One region of the Rhizobium gallicum bv. gallicum R602sp genome, then DNA from elsewhere that is predicted to be linked to it. Evidence: predicted binding sites of a transcription regulator. Region 1 holds the regulator's gene; each other region holds the start of a gene.
The links. Region 1 encodes HrcA, which represses chaperone genes, less so after heat shock. Its sites were predicted from a motif close to GTTAGCACTCNCNNNNNGNGAGTGCTAAC; they were not measured.

Region 2: groES (co-chaperone GroES) is a predicted target of HrcA. The motif match lies at 4,495-4,523, and genes of this name have one in related genera.
Region 3: RGR602_RS27175 (co-chaperone GroES) is a predicted target of HrcA. The motif match lies at 2,327-2,355, and genes of this name have one in related genera.

Annotation. Positions count from the first base shown of each region.
Region 1 covers NZ_CP006877.1:382,386-388,909, reverse strand. Annotated here, with positions in the region: gene RGR602_RS01965 (BQ00720 family protein) at 1-258, opposite strand; gene RGR602_RS01960 (Hsp20 family protein) at 306-731, opposite strand; gene RGR602_RS01955 (nucleoside hydrolase) at 1,002-1,946, shown strand; gene grpE (nucleotide exchange factor GrpE) at 1,984-2,616, opposite strand; gene hrcA (heat-inducible transcriptional repressor HrcA) at 2,718-3,806, opposite strand; gene rph (ribonuclease PH) at 3,991-4,710, shown strand; gene RGR602_RS01935 (VOC family protein) at 4,707-5,123, shown strand; gene rdgB (RdgB/HAM1 family non-canonical purine NTP pyrophosphatase) at 5,132-5,776, shown strand; gene hemW (radical SAM family heme chaperone HemW) at 5,786-6,524, shown strand, end outside.
Region 2 covers NZ_CP006880.1:1,442,728-1,449,251, forward strand. Annotated here, with positions in the region: gene RGR602_RS29890 (carboxyl transferase domain-containing protein) at 1-41, opposite strand, end outside; gene RGR602_RS29895 (isovaleryl-CoA dehydrogenase) at 38-1,201, opposite strand; gene RGR602_RS29900 (hydroxyacid dehydrogenase) at 1,519-2,550, opposite strand; gene RGR602_RS39550 (group II intron maturase-specific domain-containing protein) at 2,958-3,332, opposite strand; gene RGR602_RS29905 (hypothetical protein) at 3,406-3,591, opposite strand; gene RGR602_RS29910 (Hsp20/alpha crystallin family protein) at 3,825-4,331, opposite strand; gene groES (co-chaperone GroES) at 4,662-4,976, shown strand; gene groL (chaperonin GroEL) at 5,028-6,524, shown strand, end outside.
Region 3 covers NZ_CP006880.1:835,242-841,765, reverse strand. Annotated here, with positions in the region: gene RGR602_RS27190 (monovalent cation/H+ antiporter subunit D family protein) at 1-559, opposite strand, end outside; gene nuoK (NADH-quinone oxidoreductase subunit NuoK) at 564-866, opposite strand; gene RGR602_RS27180 (NADH-quinone oxidoreductase subunit J) at 866-1,360, opposite strand; partial or broken gene RGR602_RS38895 (ABC transporter ATP-binding protein) at 1,618-1,980, opposite strand; gene RGR602_RS27175 (co-chaperone GroES) at 2,409-2,717, shown strand; gene groL (chaperonin GroEL) at 2,767-4,401, shown strand; gene RGR602_RS27165 (hypothetical protein) at 4,474-4,866, shown strand; partial or broken gene RGR602_RS38890 (DUF736 family protein) at 5,421-5,511, shown strand; partial or broken gene RGR602_RS36505 (Tn3 family transposase) at 5,786-5,947, shown strand; gene RGR602_RS27155 (LysR family transcriptional regulator) at 6,269-6,524, opposite strand, start outside.

The DNA of each region.
Region 1 (6,524 bases):
TTAGTGCAGGCTGACCGTCTTCAATTCGTCTTCAGCCGCCTTGAAGAAGGTGCTGGAGCGATTGTCCGTGAGCAGGATCGGCGTTCCGTCTGCGCCGAAGAGGGCCCAAAGGTCCACGCTCGGATCGATATCCGGTGCTTCGGGAAAGCACTTCGAGACCTCGTCGTTGCGCATTTTGCGGATATAGGCGACCTCGCCGTTGCCGATACCGGCAAGTTCGGACTTGGTCAGGTGAGAATTCGCTTCTTTCATCAACATTCCTGTACCTCCGGGAGAAGGGACCAACAGCCGAATGGGCCGTTGTCCTACTGTGAGACCGAAATGTTAATTTTCTTCACCATGCGCGCCGGTTCCGGACGAACGAGATCGACGGCAAGCAATCCATTCTTGAGGCTGGCGCCCAAAACCTGCATGCCGTCTGCCAGCACGAAGGTTCGCTGGAACTGGCGCGCAGCAATACCGCGATAGAGATATTCATGCTCGCCATGCTCGACCTGGCGGCCGCGGATCAACAATTGATTCTCTTCCGTCGTAACGTCCAGCTCGTCTTCGCCGAAACCGGCGACGGCAACCGTGATGCGCAGGCGCTCAGGCGCTCCCTGGTCGGGGGCGATACGTTCGATATTATAGGGTGGGTAACCGTCGCTTGCCTTGGAAATGCGTTCAAGCGTCTTTTCCATGGCGTCGAAGCCCAAAAGCAGCGGGCTGGCGAAAGGTGTCATGCGGCTCATCTTTCAAAGTCCTTGATCCAAGCGACCTTCCCGGACCTAAGCGTAGCATCCGGACGCCGTTAATATGGGAAGCGTGTGCCTTTCGCGCAAGACATATGCGGCGCATCGCAGTCACATGAATTTAAGACGGTTGGATTGGGGCCGTTGCTTGACAAAAATCATGGCGGCTCGCATCACATCGTCGAGCGCAGCGGCTGCGCCGATCTGCGACGGAAAAATAAACGAATGGTGCCTGCCACGACGACGTGCACCTTGAGACGGAGCAACGCAATGGCGACCCCCAGAAAGATCATCATCGACACCGACCCCGGCCAGGACGATGCAGCGGCCATCATGCTTGCCTTCGGCAGCCCCGAAGAGCTGGAGGTGCTCGGCGTCACGACCGTCGCAGGCAACGTGCCGCTCTCCTACACGAGCCGCAACGCGCGCATCGTCTGCGAGCTCTGCGCACGACCCGGCACGAAGGTTTTCGCAGGCGCCGACGCGCCAATCGCGCGCAAGCTGGTCACGGCCGAGCACGTGCACGGAAAGACCGGCCTCGATGGACCGGAGCTCGATGAGCCGACGATGCCGCTGCAGGCACAGCACGCGGTCGACTTCATCATCGAGACGCTTCGCGGCGAGCCGGAAGGCACGGTGACACTCTGCACGCTGGGACCGCTTACCAATATCGCCATGGCCTTGCAAAAGGCGCCGGACATCATTCCGCGCATCCGTGAACTGGTGATGATGGGAGGCGGCTTCTTCGAGGGCGGCAACATAACGCCCGCCGCCGAATTCAACATCTATGTCGATCCGGAAGCAGCCGACATCGTTTTTCGTTCCGGCATAGCGATCGTGATGATGCCGCTCGACGTGACACATCAGTTGCTGACACGGAAGGATCGCGTCAAACGCATGGCCGATCTCGGCACGGCACCGGCCAAAGCAATGGTCGAAATGCTGGAATTCTTCGAGCGCTTCGATGTCGAGAAGTATGGTTCGGACGGTGGGCCTCTGCACGATCCGGCGGTCGTCGCCTACCTACTGAAGCCCGAACTCTTCAAGGGCCGTGACTGCAATGTCGAGATCGAGGTGAAGTCGGAGCTGACCGTTGGCATGACGGTGGTCGACTGGTGGCATGTGACCGACCGCAAGCGCAATGCCAAGGTGATGCGCTATGTGGATGCGGACGGCTTCTTCGATCTCATGATCGAGCGCTTCGCCCGCATCTGATTTTCGGACTGATTATGAAAGGCGCCTGAAAAGAAGATCAGGCGTCCTTTTCGGTGAACGCTGTGTTGAGGTCTGCATCTGCTGCCTTCGGGCCGCCTTTGGCCACGCCGACCATTGCGGGACGAAGAACACGCTCGCCGATCGTGAAGCCTGCCTGAACGACCTGGACGACCGTGTTATTCGCCACTTCGGCATTGGGAACCTCGAACATCGCCTGGTGGAAGTTCGGATCGAACTTCTGGCCGATCGGATCCAACTTGCGGACGCCGTGGCGCTCCAGCGCCGAGAGCATGGAGCGCTCCGTCATCTCGACACCTTCGATCAACGTGTTGAGGCCTGTCTCGCCCGCTTCCTTCGCCTCGGCGGGGATGGCATCGAGCGCGCGGCGCAGATTGTCCGAAACGGCAAGCATATCGCGCGCAAAGCCCGCGACCGAGTAGGACTTTGCATCCTTCACGTCGCGCTCCGTGCGGCGGCGCAGATTGTCCATTTCGGCGGCAAGGCGCAGATAGCGGTCGCGCAGCTCGGAATTTTCAGCCTTGAGCACTTCAAGCGGATCCGGTTGGCGCGGCGCTTCCACCGTGGTTTCGTTCTCGACGTTTGCGGCAACGTCGTCTGCGGCTTCAGCCGCGGCAGCGTCAGATCCGTTTTTCGTCGTTTCGTCAGTCATGACGGTCTCCGGTAATGGGTTCTCTTGGGATGCGCCCGATATCGAGCTTTGACCGCAAAAAATCAAGTCTGCGTGACAAAGAAGAAAAAATTCCGGGTTTTTTACAGCGTGCCGCGCGCAAGCCGGGAGATCAGCTGGGCGGTGTAATCCACCATCGGCACAATGCGTGAATAATTGAGCCGTGTCGGGCCGATGACGCCGACGGCGCCGACAATGCGGTCGTCATCGTCGCGATAGGGCGCAACAATCAGCGAGGAGCCGGAAAGCGAAAAGAGCTTGTTCTCAGAACCGATGAAGATGCGCACGCCCGGACCGGTTTCGGCAAGGTTCAGCAGCTCGATCAGGCTGTCCTTCTTTTCGAGATCGTCGAAGAGCATGCGGAGACGATCGAGGTCTTCCGCGCCTGCCAGGCCATCGAGCAGATTGGATCGGCCTCGAATAATAAGCTGCGGCGGCTTGCCTTCGTCCGCATCGCCAGACCACACCGCGATACCGCGCTCGACGAGATCCCGGGACAACGCGTCGAGCTCGTGGCGGACGTTCTCCTTCAGGCGACTGAGCTGCTTGCGCAATTCCGGCAATGTCTGGCCAGACATATGGGCATTGAGGAAATTCGCGGCCTCCGTCAGCTGCGACGACGTAACACCTGCCGGCAATTCGATAATGCGGTTTTCGACCTGATCGTGATCGCCGACGAGCACTGCCAACGCCTTGGTGGGCTCCAGGCGGATGAATTCGACGTGTCTGAGAACCGGATCGCTCTTTGAGGTGATGACAAGCCCTGCGCCGCGCGAAATGCCCGACAGCATCCGGCTTGCCTCGTTCATCATCGATTCAACCGGATTGTCGCGGCTTTCGGGGCGGACCTGGCGGTCGATATTCGCACGGTCCTCGGCGGAAAGGTCGCCGACCTGCATGAAGGCATCGACGAAGAAGCGAAGGCCGCCCTGCGTCGGCAGGCGTCCGGCGCTGACATGCGGCGAGTAGATCAGGCCCAACTCCTCCAGGTCGCTCATCACGTTGCGCACCGACGCGGGCGATAGCGACATGGGCAGGATGCGGGAGAGATTGCGCGAGCCGAGCGGCTCGCCACTTTCCAGATAGCCTTCAACGATGCGGCGGAAGATTTCCTTGGAGCGTTCATCCAGCGCAGCAACGGCATCCGAAACCGACGTCGACCTGAACCCCATGAACTTCCTTAGACCTGCGCTGCTGATGACGATCCCTAAAATATAGCCGTTCTCGCCCTCGTAGCAAAAGGGAATTTGCAAATGGCTGCGGCCAATCGTAGAAGCGGTCGACACCATTCAAGCATGCATGATGTTTTGCGAGAACCGCTTTACGGTTTTCGGCGTCGTGCTTCAGGAGATCACAATGCGGCCTTCAGGCAGAAAAACCGACCAGATGCGCAAAGTCACTTTCGAGCGCAATTTTTCAAAGCATGCGGAAGGTTCCTGCCTCGTCAAATTCGGCGATACGCATGTGCTCTGTACCGCAAGCCTGGAAGACAAGACGCCACCTTGGCTGCGCAATACTGGAAAGGGCTGGGTCACGGCCGAATATGGCATGCTGCCGCGGGCAACCGGCGAGCGCATGAAACGCGAGGCCGCGGCCGGCAAGCAGGGCGGGCGCACACAGGAAATCCAGCGCCTGATCGGCCGCTCCCTTCGTGCCGTCGTCGATCTCAAGGAACTGGGCGAGCGCCAGATCACGCTCGACTGCGACGTCATTCAGGCTGACGGCGGTACGCGCACGGCCTCCATTACGGGAGCCTGGATTGCGCTCTACGACTGCCTGAAGTGGATGGAAACCCGCAACATGATCAAGGTCGAGCGCGTGCTCAAGGATCATGTCGCTGCGATTTCCTGCGGCATCTTCGCCAGCCAGCCGGTGATCGACCTCGATTATCTCGAAGATTCCTCGGCCGAAACCGATGCGAATTTCGTCATGACGGGTGCCGGCGGCATCGTTGAAATTCAGGGAACCGCCGAAGGCACGCCGTTCACGGACGGGGAATTTGCGGCGCTGATGACACTGGCGAAAACCGGCATCGTGGAGCTCGTCGACATGCAGAAACAGGCCATCGCCGGATGACTGCCCTGCTGGAAGGCATGCTGGAGACCGCGCTTTATGCGAAGGATCTCGACAAGGCCGAGGCCTTCTACGAAGGCGTGCTCGGCCTTGCCAAGATCACGCGCGCCGCAAACCGGCATGTATTCTTCCGCTGCGGGCAAGGCGTGCTGTTGATCTTCAACCCCGATGAAACGGTGAAACCGCCAGCGGCCGATGCCCTGCAGGTACCGCCCCACGGCACGAAAGGTCAGGGCCACGCATGTTTCCGGGTGTCTGGTAAGAACATCGATGCCATGGCGGTGAAGCTCAAAGCCGCGGGCATCGAAATCGAATCCGAAGTCCACTGGCCGAACGGCGGCCGCTCGATCTATTTCCGCGATCCCGCGGGAAACAGCCTCGAATGCGCCGAAGCCAGAATCTGGGGCATTGAATAGGACCGACCATGCGCACGCTTGAAACGAAGACGATCGTCGTCGCCAGCCACAACGCCGGCAAGATCCGCGAGATCCAGGAACTGATCGGACCGCTCGGCTTTACCGCCAAATCGGCAGCGGACCTCAACTTCATCGAGCCTGACGAAACGGGCACAACCTTCGAGGAAAACGCGACGATCAAGGCTCTCGCCTCTGCCAAAGCAGCAGGGATGCCGGCGCTTTCCGACGATTCGGGATTGGTGATCGATGCGCTCGGTGGCGATCCGGGTGTCTATACGGCCAACTGGGCCGAGACCGCAGACGGCACGCGCGACTTTGCGATCGGGATGGAAAAGGTGCAACAGGCGCTGGACAAAGCCGGAGCCACCAAGCCGGAACAACGGCGCGCGCGCTTCGTCAGCGTGCTCTGCCTCGCCTGGCCAGACGGGCATACGGAGCTTTTTCGCGGCGAGGTGGAAGGTACCGTCGTCTGGCCGCCGCGCGGCACCCAGGGTTTCGGTTACGATCCGGTCTTCCAACCGGAAGGTTACGACATCACCTTCGGCGAGATGAGTGCCGAGGAAAAGCACGGCTGGAACATTGGCAAGCCGCAAGCCCTGTCGCATCGGGCGCGCGCATTCAAACGCTTTGTCGAAACCTGCCTGGAAGCGTAGGGTCGGTTCGTGGAGATTCTCGATACACCAAGCTTGACGCGCGATGCGATGCTTCTGCCCGATACCGGCGAGCCCGGTTTCGGCGTCTATGTGCATTGGCCCTTCTGCGCGGCGAAGTGCCCCTATTGCGACTTCAACAGCCATGTCCGTCATCAGCCGGTCGACCAGGAGCGGTTCGCCGCTGCGTTCCTGAAGGAGATGGCTGCCGTTCGCCGGATGAGCGGACCGAAGACGGTGACGAGCATTTTCCTTGGCGGCGGCACGCCGTCGCTCATGCATCCAGCAACGGTTTCGGCCATTCTCGACGGTATATCCAAGCACTGGCATGTGCCGAACGGCATCGAGATCACGATGGAGGCCAATCCTTCGAGCGTGGAGGCCGAGCGCTTCCGCGGCTATCGCGCCGCAGGCGTCAATCGCGTGTCGCTCGGCGTTCAGGCGCTGAATGACCGGGATCTGAGATTCCTCGGCCGCCTGCATGACGTGGCCGATGCACTGAAAGCCATCAAGCTGGCGCGCGACATCTTCCCGCGCATGTCTTTCGACCTGATCTATGCCCGCCCCGGCCAGACCGTCGGGGAATGGGAGAAGGAGCTGAAGGAAGCGATCTCATATGCGGTCGATCACCTTTCGCTCTACCAGCTGACGATCGAGGAGGGCACGCCGTTCTACGGCCTGCACAAGGCCGGAAAACTGATCGTGCCGGATGGCGACCAATCGGCGATCCTCTACGAGGCGACTCAGGAGA
Region 2 (6,524 bases), on a different replicon from region 1:
GTTTCAGAATTGCTCGCGATCTGGGATTTGAGTACGGTCATGCCGTCTCCGCAAAGAGCTCGCGTCCGATCAGCATTCGCCGGATTTCAGAGGTTCCGGCACCGATCTCGTAGAGCTTAGCGTCCCTCAAGAGCCGCCCTGCGGCATAATCATTGGTGTAGCCATTGCCGCCAAGCGCCTGGATCGCTTCGAGCGCCATGCCAGTTGCCTTTTCCGCTGCATAAAGAATGCAACCTGCAGCGTCCTTGCGGGTCGTCTCGCCGCGGTCGCAGGCCGCCGCCACGGCATAGACATAGGCGCGCGCCGTATTCAGCGTCACATACATGTCGGCGAGCTTGGCCTGCATCAACTGGAATTCGCCGATCGCCCGGCCGAACTGCTTGCGTTCATGCAGATAGGGAAGAACAAGATCCACGCAAGCCGCCATGATGCCGAGGGGACCGGCCGAAAGCACCACGCGTTCATAGTCCAGGCCTGACATCAGTATCTTCACGCCGCCGCCGATTGCGCCCAGCACGTTCTCCTCGGGCACTTCGCAATCTCGAAAGATCAGCTCGCAAGTATTCGAACCCCGCATCCCAAGCTTGTCGAGTTTCTGGCCTGTCGCAAACCCCTGGAAGGTCTTCTCCACAAGGAACGCCGTGATGCCGCGCGGTCCGGCCTCAGCGTCGGTCTTGGCATAGACCACGAGCAGGTCGGCATCCGGACCGTTGGTGATCCACATCTTGTTGCCGTTCAGGAGATATCGGTCGCCGCGCTTTTCGGCCTTGAGCTTCATCGAAACAACATCCGAACCGGCCTCCGGCTCCGACATGGCGAGTGCCCCGACATGTTCGCCCGAGATAAGCTTGGGCAGATAGCGGCTCTTTTGCGCGTCATTGCCGTTGCGGTTGATCTGATTGACGCAGAGGTTGGAATGCGCCCCATAGCTCAAGCCGACCGAGGCCGAGGCGCGGCTGACCTCCTCCATGGCGACGCAATGGGCGAGATAACCGAGACCCGCACCGCCATAAGCGTCGTCCGCCGTGATGCCGAGCAGGCCCATATCTCCCATCTCCCGCCAGAGCAGTGCTGGAAAATTGTTACTGCGATCGGTCTCTGCCGCCAGCGGCGCAATGCGTCCACTCGCAAACCGCCTGACACTCTCGCGCAGCGCTTCGATCTCGTCGCCGAGTGCGAAATTCAAACCACCTGAATACATCCGGCCTCTCCCCTTAGCCGTCGATCGCGCCGCATCGTCACCGGCATCTGCTCACCTTCGAGGTCGCAGTGTTGATCCATGATACTGGAAGCATTGCTCCTCCGCTTCATCAGTCCATGTCAGAACGATAGCACCCGATCCGCAGAATTTCCCCACCAAAAATGCTGCCGCGGCGCATCAATCGAAAAGCGAATGCCCAGGTTCGCGATATTTTCATAAAGGAGCTGGGATCGGCGGTGTCGAGCCATCTGCCGCCGCGATCGTGCGGCAAACGCCCGGCGGCCCGCCGCTATTCACGCGGCACCGCACATACCTGATCAATTGATCTTCACGCCCTTCGAGCGCATGCGCGAAACGGTCTCACGCTCGGCCCGCTTGCACCGCATGGGCGGCAAACCGCGGTCCATCAGGTCCATGTCTTCCAACACCATGTCGCCCATCTTCTTGAAGGCACTGTCGAGTGCACCGGCACGATGGGCGGAGCGGATGAACCCTTTCAAACTGCGCACCGGATGGTCAAGCGGCAACGGCTCTTCGGGATATACGTCGCTTGCCGCAACGATATGGCCCGATGCGACGGCCGCCATCAGTGCATCGAAATCGACGACATCGGCGCGACTGAGCAGGATGAACGCCGAGCCAGGCCGCATGCTGGCAAAAGCCTCAGCATTAAGGAATTGCTTGTTCTCACTGGTCACCGCCGCAACGACAAAGACGAAATCGCTCTCTGTTAGCACCTCTCTTAGGCTCGCCGCTTCGACGCCGTGCTCCTCCAGGATGGAGCGCGGCAGCCAGGGATCGAAAACCCGGATCGTCGCCCGGAAACCGCAAAGCACCCGCCGGAGGGCCTTGCCGAGATCGCCGAAGCCGATGATGCCGATCTCGGAGCCTGCAATCAGCCGGGAACTTGCATTGCCCTCTCCGCCCCAAAGCTCTCTGCCTCTGCGAAAAGCCAAGTCCTGGTCGATGATGTCGCGCGCGAGCGAAAGTGCAAAACCCAGACCGATTTCCGCCACGGGTTCGGCAAAGACCTGTCCCGTTGTGACGACGTGAATGCCACGCTGGAAGAGGATTTCATAAGGCATATTGTTGATGAGATTGCTTTCGACATTCAGCACACAGCGAAGTTCAGGCATGCGCGCCACGGTCCCGGCCGACAACGGCGGCTGGCCGATGATGTAACGCGCCATTGCGAGAACGCCATCGCCGAGCCCGGCGATGTTTTCCGGATCGGCCTCGATGATCTGATATTTGGCGTGCAACAGTTTTCGCGCCTCATCGGTAAAGATCAGATCGAGCGTGCGTGGTTCCGGTGCACTGATCGCCAATGGCCGCTCGTCATATGTCATCTCTTCTCCTCCGCAGCACTTCAGGGGCTACCTGCTTAACGCACCCTGGTGCAACCGCATTCGTTCGCGAAGCTCCAGATGCCTGGCACAAGCCGGTGCTTCGCCTCCCGGCGATAGCGATCATAGCCGGATAATTCCTTGACCAGGTGCTTTTCTTCGTCGAGCACCTGGGACCAGGTCTGTAGCGATCGGTTTGACGGCACCGAGCAGGCAAAACGGAGGCGGATATCGGATGCCGGACAGTCCCATAGAGGCCTGTCGAGTTAATCGGCATAGGGGACGGCGATTAAGCCGTACGCCTGCCACACCACCCGGCAGCGGATCCGCACCGGGCGGTTCGAGAAGTTGAGGTCATGCAAGTCGGGGGAAGCCGAGGGCGTCGAAGTGTCCAACCGTCAGGACGCGGCTCAGCCCAGCTTCGCTGTGCCTCCACCAATGTCCCGGCCTCCGGCTATGAGTGCCGCCCACTCATGGTGAGCGCCGAGGCTGCGGAGACGGCTATAGACCGTGGTTCCTTTGCCCCATTGCTTGAGCTGGATGGCCCGAAGGCGGTGGCGTATCCACGAGTCCAGGTTTTTGAATATTTGCGGTGTCTGTGCCAGTTGGAAGTAGGATTTCCAGCCGGGGAGATCGAAGCGGAACCACGCCGCCGTGAGGATTGAGTGATTGAGTTCGGCCTTCTTCGTGACGTTCTTTCCCGGTTCCTCTGCCGTCCCCTGGCCGAGGTTCTCATGTTCCTGATCTTCAGGTCTTCGCGCAGCTGTTGCGACGCGCCGCGCGATGCGTGTCGTTACGAAGGCCTACAGCATGCCAGGCGCAGGCAACACCCTCTTCTGCCTAAATGGCAGACGCCTCTCAGCGATCGAGGTCAAGTTTGAGCTGCTCACCGCCGCGGGTCTTAACGAGATAGGGGTTCGGCGGTCTCATCAACTGGATCCGCGCGAGCAGCTTTTCACGCCGTTCCAGATCGCGCTCGCGCGCCGAGCGGGATGCAGCAACAAAAGCCATGGCATTCTGTATAACGAGTTCTGCGTGCGTCATGAGCATCTCCGTTACATCTGTTCCCTTTATGTTCTCTTTTTCGGTTAAAGTCAACTCAGCAACGCCCCGTGCGCATGGCGTCGCTCTTTCGCGGACTACTGGAGTGAGGCTGAGGCATCGACCGCAGGCGCCGACAAATCATCCTGGCGCTCGTTCAAAGAGAAGGGGACCGCTGCCAGCGGTCCCGCCCAGTTTCTCGGCCACGGATGCGCTTTGGCAACAATGTTTGGAGCCTAGCTGTTGATCGTAATGCGCTTGGCGGTCGATTGCGCCGTTTCGGAGCGTGGCAGGGTGATCGTCAAGACGCCATTTTTGAACGAAGCGTCCACCTTGTCTTCCTGCACCTCGTTATTGAGCGACAGGCGGCGCTCGAAGCGGCCATAGAACCGCTCGGAGAATTGCCGGTCCTTATCCTCGCTGTCGGCGCGCTTTTCACCGCGGATCGTCAGGATGCCATTGTCGATCAGAAGTTCGATATCCTTCTCGTCCATTCCTGGGATTTCGGCGACGATACGGATGTCCTTGTCCGTCTCCGAGACTTCGATCTTCGGCCAGGCCGTTTCGAACATGAAACCGGACCCGACAGTCGGAAAATGGCCCTCGACGCCGCGGAAAACATCATCGAACAACCTGTTCATCTCGCGATGAAGCGCAAGGAACGGATGCTGGTCTCTGCCTGCATAGCCTGTCGGGACCGGACTGTTGCTGCGGCCCCAGGGAATAAGATCACGAACGCTCATCTAAGCCTCCATGTTTTCAACGCGCCAGCTCATCCGGCGCACTCGCCTTTGCCTTTCGGGTATCAGGCGACAAGTCACTCTTCGGAATACGCTTGACACTGCACAGAACTGCCTGCGCCGCATCAGAGATTAAACGCCGATGGCGAAGCTTCCGTTCCGCGCCGTTAGCACTCTCCTGATAAGAGTGCTAATTTTTTGCCGTCGGCCCCTTGAAATTCGAAAAAATCGGTAGCAGATTTTTTCCGCCGAGCGGTCAGCAGCTCGGTAGCCCGGATTGGTCGCCTGGTCCGGGAGCGTGATAAGTGATCATCATCGTCCATGGAGGAAGACATGACGTTCCGACCGCTTCATGATCGCATTCTCGTCCGCCGTGTTGAGTCTGAAGAAAGGACCAAAGGCGGCATCATCATTCCCGACACCGCCAAGGAAAAACCGCAGGAAGGCGAAGTCATCGCCGTCGGCCCCGGCGCGCGCAACGACGCCGGCCAGATCCAGCCCCTCGACGTCAAGGCGGGCGACCGGATCCTGTTCGGTAAATGGTCCGGCACCGAGATCAAGATTAACGGCGAAGACCTGCTGATCATGAAGGAAAGCGACGTAATGGGCATCATCGAGGTTCCGGTGGCCGGCAAGAAGGCCGCTTGAGGCGCGCCTTTCAGCTAACGTCAGCCGACTACCCAATGGAGGAGTGAAGACATGGCTGCTAAAGAAGTCAAATTCCACAGCGACGCGCGTGACCGTTTGCTGCGCGGGGTCGACGTGCTTGCCAACGCGGTGAAGGTGACGCTCGGCCCGAAGGGCCGTAACGTCGTGATCGACAAGTCCTTCGGCGCGCCACGCATCACCAAGGACGGTGTTTCGGTCGCCAAGGAAATCGAACTTGAGGACAAGTTCGAAAACATGGGCGCGCAGATGCTGCGCGAAGTCGCGTCCAAGACCAGCGACGTTGCCGGCGATGGCACGACGACAGCAACCGTTCTTGCCCAGGCGATCGTTCGCGAAGGCGCCAAGGCCGTTGCTGCCGGCATGAACCCGATGGACCTGAAGCGCGGTATCGATCTTGCCGTCGATGCCGTCGTCAAGGAACTGAAGAACAACGCCCGCAAAATCTCCAATAATGCCGAAATCGCCCAGGTCGGCTCGATCTCCGCCAACGGGGATGCCGAAATCGGCAGTTTCCTTGCTGAAGCCATGCAGAAGGTCGGCAATGAAGGCGTCATCACTGTCGAAGAAGCCAAGACCGCCGAAACCGAACTCGAAGTCGTCGAAGGCATGCAGTTCGACCGCGGCTATCTCAGCCCGTACTTCGTGACCAATCAGGACAAGATGCGGGTCGAGCTTGAGGATCCTTATGTTCTCATCCATGAGAAGAAGCTCTCCAACCTGCAGTCGATGCTTCCGGTTCTCGAAGCCGTCGTACAATCGGGCAAGCCGCTGCTCATCATCGCTGAAGACGTCGAAGGCGAAGCGCTTGCAACGCTCGTCGTCAACAAGCTGCGCGGCGGGCTGAAGATTGCTGCCGTCAAGGCTCCGGGCTTCGGCGACCGCCGCAAGGCCATGCTCGAAGACATCGCGATCCTGACCGGTGGTACGGTCATCTCCGAAGACCTCGGCATCAAGCTCGAGTCCGTCACCCTCGACATGCTTGGCCATGCGAAGAAAATCGTTGTCGAGAAGGAAAACACCACGATCATCGACGGCGCCGGCGCCAAGTCCGACATCGAAGGCCGCGTTGCGCAGATCAAGGCGCAGATCGAAGAAACCACCTCCGACTACGATCGCGAGAAGCTGCAGGAACGCCTTGCCAAGCTCGCAGGCGGCGTTGCCGTCATCCGCGTCGGCGGCTCGACGGAAGTCGAAGTGAAGGAAAAGAAGGACCGCGTCGACGATGCGCTGCATGCGACCCGTGCGGCAGTCGAGGAAGGCATCCTGCCAGGCGGCGGTGTGGCACTGCTGCGCGCCGTCAAGGCGCTTGACAACCTCAGCGCGGCCAATTCTGACCAGCGTGTCGGCGTCGAGATCGTCCGGCGCGCAATCGAATCCCCGGTGCGCCAGATCGCCGAGAATGCCGGGGCGGAAGGGTCGATCGTCGTCGGCAAGCTGCGAGAAAAAGCCGAATTCTCCTACGGCTGGAATGCTCAGACCAATGAATATGGCGATCTCTATCAGATGGGCGTGATCGACCCGGTCAAG
Region 3 (6,524 bases), on a different replicon from region 1:
TCAGTGCCAGCGCGGCAAGCAGCACGCTTTTCGACGCGCCCATCAAATAGACGAGGTATTTGCGGCTGCCCGCCCATCCCTCTTCGTCCTCGTGGTGGTAGACGAGCGGATAGGTAACGAGGCTGAGCACCTCGTAGAAGATCACCAGCGTGAACAGATTGGCGGCAAAGGCGCCTCCGACGGCCGCCGCGAGACTGGTGGCGAAACAGGCAAAGAATCGAGTCTGCGCATGTTCGTTCAAGTGCCGCATGTAGCCGACGGAATAGAGCGCGGCGACGATCCATAGGAGTGAAGAGACGGTGGCGAACACCATGCCGAGCGCATCTGCCCGGAAAGCGAAGTCGGCCCCCGGCAAGATCTCGAACAGGCGCAAATCGACGGTTCCGCCAGCCAACACCGTGGGCGCCATGGAGGCGACGATCGCAAACAGGACGATCGCGGCCAACGGCGATACGAGATCGCGGATTTTCTCACGGTTATTCAAGAGAAGAACTGCCACGGCGGTCAGGCCCGGGACGGCGACGGCAAGCAGCGGCCTGATCGATATCACCGGGTCCAAGCCGTTATCCTTTCATCATGGTCACGTCGTCGACCTTGAGGGTGGATTTGTTCCTCACAAGGGCGACCAGGATGCCAAGAGCAACGGCAACCTCCGCCGCAGTGATTGCTATGACGAAGATGGCGAAGATCTGCCCGCGAAAGTCGTTGTAGATGCGCCCGAAAGCGATGAAATTGATGTTGACCGAGTTTAGCAGCAACTCCAGCGACATCAGCACGACCAGAATATTGCGCCTGAGCAGCACGCCCGCCGCTCCGATCACGAACAGGACCACCCCGAGCAGAATATACCACGACAGCGGAACCATCACCCCTGCTCCTTCCGCGCCAGCACGATGGCGCCGACCAAAGCCACCAACAGGATGACGGAGGCGACCTCAAACGGCAGAAGATAACCGGCGAAAAGCGTCGTGCTGAGCTGCCTGATCTCGTCGCCGCCGCCTACGGGAACAGTGACCGAAAAGCGATCGCTCCAGAGCACCAGGACCGACATCTCGATCCCAAGCAGAACGAGCATAACCAGAGCTGGCAGGTTGCCCCCGGGTAAGAACCGCTGCAACTTTGCTTCGCGCACATCGATCATCATGATCACGAATAGGAACAGGACCATGATTGCGCCGACATACACGAAGATCTGGATGACCGCGAGCAACGGCGCTTCGAGCAGGACGAAGATTGCCGAAATCTGCAGGAAACACGCCATCAGCGCCAATGCGCAGTGAACCGGATTCCGCGCCAGGACCACGGTCAGGGCCGTGATCACGGACACCGTAGCGAACAGAAGAAAGAACCCCTGATCCATCGACGCGACCCTCCCACGCGAGCTGTCACTCGGCGCGAGACGGCCGGATTTGAGATAGCTCAGCACTTCAGGTGCATTTATAAATTGTGCCCTACTATCCGATTTTTCACAAGATTATTGTCGTCGGCGGACAAACCACAGCGGTTGTGATGTGGCTAAGCCGCTCGCCAAGGTCTCGCAGCGCCGCCGCCTGGGCTTTCCTGCGTGACGAAGTGCTCGCAGATTTTGTCGAGCAGAGTTTAAATGCTGAACTGCGCTCACAACCTTTCTTCCTTAAAATGTTGCGTGGTTGCCGTCCGATGCCGGCGGATCGGAAGCATGATCGGCCTGCCCGAGGGGGATCGGCGATGAAGCGGCTTTCGGCCGAAGACCTGCGTGCATTCTCTTGCGTCAGCACATCCTCCGGTTTGCCGGAAACTTGACTCGCCCTCCAGCCATTGCGACGAGGTCGTCTGCGTAGCGAGCTGCCAGGTTGAGATCATGCAGCACCATGACAACGGTGGTTCCGCGCGAGATCAGCCAAGAAGTCCAGAACGTTGACCTGGATGGCTGCTTTCGAGACGTGTCGTCGGCTTGTCCAGCAGTAGGATTTCCGTCTGCTGGGCCAACACCGTGGCAATCCCAGACACGCAGGCGTAATACCGCAGTTGCCGGCGTAATTATTTCTTCGCGAGCTACCACTTCTCGCCTTGGACGAATTAGAATACTCGGAAGTCGCCTGGGGGCGAGCTCTTCAATGCTCTAAACGCTCAAGGCAATTAATTTTCGAAAGCGCGGCATGCATTGCTAGTGCAACGAAAAATAGTCCTATTTATTTCAAGAATCCTGCCGCCTATTCGGTGCTATAAGTTCAGGATCAAAAGGAATCGTCATGAAATTCGAACCAAATAATCCACGGGTTATCCTAGGGCTTGTTGTATTTCCTGACGGATAATGATCTGGATTATCCGCTTGCAGATAATATTTCTTGGCACTCCTACCAATCGAGTGCCAGAGATGTTATGTAATAGGTGCGGCCGCCCTATGCGCCGACCGCAGAAAGATCCTCATGACATTCCGTCCTCTCCATGACCGCGTCGTCGTACGGCGCGCGAAAGGTGACCTAAAATCCAAGGGCGGGATCATTATTCAAGACACCGCCAGGCAAAAGCAGCAGGATGGCGAAGTGACGCCGTTGGGCCGAGCTTGCAGTCGGCGACTGGTGCCGCTCGACGTGGAGACCGGCGACGTGATCCTATTCGAAAAGTGGGCGGAAACCGGAATCGGAATCGATGGCGAAGATCTCCTGATCGTGAAGGAGTGCGACGTCATGGGCATCGTCGAAAAGACCGAAGCGACCGCCGATACGACCGCCTAATCCGCCGAATTCCAACCCCGACTCTCAAGACCGAACTGGACCACAGACAATGTCTGCCAAGGAAATCATCTTCTCCACCGACGCACGCGATCGTCTGCTTCGCGGCGTCGAGGTGCTCAACAATGCCGTCAAGGTAACGTTAGGCCCCAAAGGCCGCAACGTCGTCATCGACAAGTCCTATGGCGCGCCACGCATTACCAAGGACGGCGTCGCGGTCGCCAAGGAAATCGAACTTGCAGACAAGTTCGAGAACATGGGCGCGCAGATGGTGCGCGAAGTGGCGTCCAAGACCAACGATCTTGCGGGCGACGGCACCACAACCGCGACGGTGCTCGCGGCCTCCATCTTTCGCGAAGGCGCCAAACTTGTTGCGGCCGGGATGAACCCCATGGATTTGAGGCGCGGCATCGATCTTGGCGTTGCAGCGGTACTTGCGGAAATCAAAGCGCGCGCCACGAAGGTTAGCTCATCGAACGAAATCGCCCAGGTCGGCACAATCGCCGCCAATGGCGATGCGACGGTGGGCAGAATGATCGCTGACGCGATGGAAAAGGTTGGCAACGAAGGTGTCATCACAGTCGAGGAGGCCAGGACGGCCGATACTGAACTCAACGTCGTCGAGGGCATGCAGTTCGACCGGGGCTATCTCTCGCCTTACTTTGTCACCAATGCCGAAAAAATGCGCGTGGAGCTGGAGGACCCATATATCCTTATCTATGAGAAGAAGCTCGGCAATCTGCAGGCAATGTTGCCCATCCTCGAAGCCGTGGTGCAGAGCGGCAAGCCGCTGCTTATTATTTCCGAGGATGTCGAAGGCGAAGCTCTGGCCACATTGGTCGTCAATAAGTTGCGGGGCGGATTGAACGTCGCTGCCGTCAAGGCCCCAGGTTTCGGCGATCGCCGCAAGGCCATGCTGGAGGACATCGCCATTCTGACGGCCGGCCAGATGATCTCTGAGGATCTCGGCATCAAGCTGGAAAATGTCACGCTTGATATGCTCGGGCGCACCAAGCGGGCGCTGATCGAAAAGGATACCACCACGATCATAGACGGCGCAGGTGAAAAATCTGAGATCGCTCGACGCATCAGCCAGATTAAGGCGCAGATCGAGGAAACCACCTCCGACTACGACAAGGAAAAGCTGCAAGAACGCCTTGCAAAACTCGCCGGCGGCGTTGCGGTGATACGCGTCGGCGGCTCGACCGAAATTGAAGTCAAGGAGAAGAAGGACCGCATCGACGATGCCCTGAACGCCACCCGCGCGGCGGTCGAGGAGGGTATCGTTCCGGGCGGAGGCGTCGCCCTGTTGCGCGCCAAGTCGGTTCTGGCAGGGCTAGCTGCAGAAAACGCCGACGTGACGGCGGGGATTTCGGTCGTGCTGAGGGCGCTGGAAGCCCCGATCCGACAGATCGCCGACAACGCCGGTGTCGAGGGCTCTATCGTTATTGGTAAACTCGCCGAGAGCACGGATCATAACCAGGGGTTCGACGCACAGACGGAGACCTATGTCGATATGATCAAGGCTGGCATTATCGATCCTGCCAAGGTGGTGCGGACCGCTTTGCAAGACGCCGGCTCGATCGCAGCACTTCTGATTACCGCCGAAGCGGTGATCGCCGATATTCCCGCAAGAGAATCTGCGCCGCCGGCCGGAAACGTCGGCATGGGTGGCATGGGATACTGAGGACAGTGCCTGAGCCGCTCGGCCAGGACGGCCGCAGCGGTGAACCAAACAACATCGGCAAGGAGAATTCCAATGGCCATGCAGAGCAGCAGCAAAACATCGATTTTCCAACGTTTCGACAGCTATCAGCCGTCGAAGACCATCCTCGTCTGGGCTTGTGTCGTCACTGCAGTCGCCACGATCATCGTCGGATTTAACTGGGGGGGCTGGGTGACGGGCGGCACTTCTCTCAAAGCAGCGGCAACTGCGGGCGAAACTGCACGTGGGGAACTTGCATCCGCCATATGCGTTGACCGGTTCAACAGTGCGACGGATGCCGCCGCAAAATTGGTTGAATTTAAGGCTCTTCCAGACAGCTATAAGAAGCGCCAGTTCATCGAAGCCGGCGGATGGGCAACCATGCCAGGACAAACCTCAGCCGACAGCAAGATCGCCGAAGGCTGCAGCACCGCGCTCTCCGCCTGAAGGGCCTCCTGTCTAAGACTTGCTTGGCGCCCCGGGGTGCTTTGCCTATCCGCCACAACAGCACATGAAGCGATATCCGTTTCCAAAAAAATGGAGCCTCCGCGTCGACATGCTCTAATGTCATGGAGGCCTCCTGAAACCTATCGCGGGGCTCAGGATGACCTGAGAAGGTGCATCATTTGCGAATGTCTGATTCCGCTTACGCTCATCATCGCTGAGAACCGCGCAGCTCGTTGGTGTGCGGATGTCCAGTGGAGGCGTTGGCCACCCGTCCCATGCGACCTTGCGAAACAACAACAAATCGGATCCCGTCACCGGGGCTTTGCGGGGGCTCGCAACACCCGATTCCTGCGATTGGTCGAGTATGCTATCCCAAAGCTGGCCGCATGATACTGCCGAGATTTAGGAGTGGGGCGTCTCGATCATTATTTCGACCATGAATTTTGCTTATAAGGCCTGGCTCCAGATTTATCCAAACGTCCCTGCGGCGTGTTGAAGCGTTTGAACGGATTGCCGCGAAGAGAGGAACTCAAACTTGCTCGACAGCTTCGGCCGACGATCCGAGCTTCAACGCCGATCTACGCCAACCTCGACGACGACGAGGACGGCGAAGGCTTCTCGCTGATCTGGTCCCGCCCCCAACGGGCGGCGCGGCGACTGAGGCCCGGCGCAAGGCCGGGGCCTTCAGAGTCCGTCCGAGAATTCACCATTAATGCAACAGACAAGAGCCCAAAGGCCTGAAGAATGCGCCTTGCGTTCTCTTCCGGGGTGGCAGCATCGATTTCCAAATCGGCCCAGTGGGCCCGAAGCTGCGATTTTGGCCAACTCGAAGAACGTTGTGGGAACATCGCTTGTGGGATTGACCAGGCAAACGCCGGCTTGTGACATTGCGCTCCAAATTGAGGAGCGTTGCAGTGAGTATATGAACACGCGCGTGCTGCAAACGGTGCTCGCCGAACCAGTCTGGCACGGCCGCATGACACCGGAAGATTATCGCGGCCTCACGCCGCTGATCTATGCCCACGTTAATCCCTATGGCCGGTTCGATCTCGATCTGGACAGCCGGATAGATTTCGGCAAATCGCTGCGTGAGCAGCGGCGTGAAAATGCGCGTTGCAAAACACAGGCGCAAAATTCCAACTTTTGTTGGGAGTTGTGCGAAAAATAGGAAGAGAAAAAGAATGTATGCACGAGGCATCGGATATACGGTTTGCCGCAGAGAAAATCTTGATGACGACGGTGCCCGGGCCCGAAGACATTTCAGTGGTTAGTTTCTTCAACCATTTGTGGGGGCGGTTGTAATGCTGTCACGCAATTTTCGATCGTTTCATCAGTAAAATCACGTCCGCGATATCGGGAAGATCCAGTCGATGGTATATAACCTAATCATGCGGTAATAGCCTTACATTCTTGTCGCATTTCCTGGGGCGACAGAATGTCCCATGTGTACAGCCTCTGAGGCAATGCCTGCCAGTTCACGGATGAAGAAGTCGAGTATGGTCGACGGTTTCTCCGTAGAACGCGTCGCGATGACGAAGGTGGAATGAATACGAGTTTCGTTCGGCATAAGCTGTCTAAAACGCCCTTTCTGCACCCAATCGCGGGCATAGTGGTCCGGCAAGTATCCAAGATAGTGTCCGGACATCACAAACATTGCC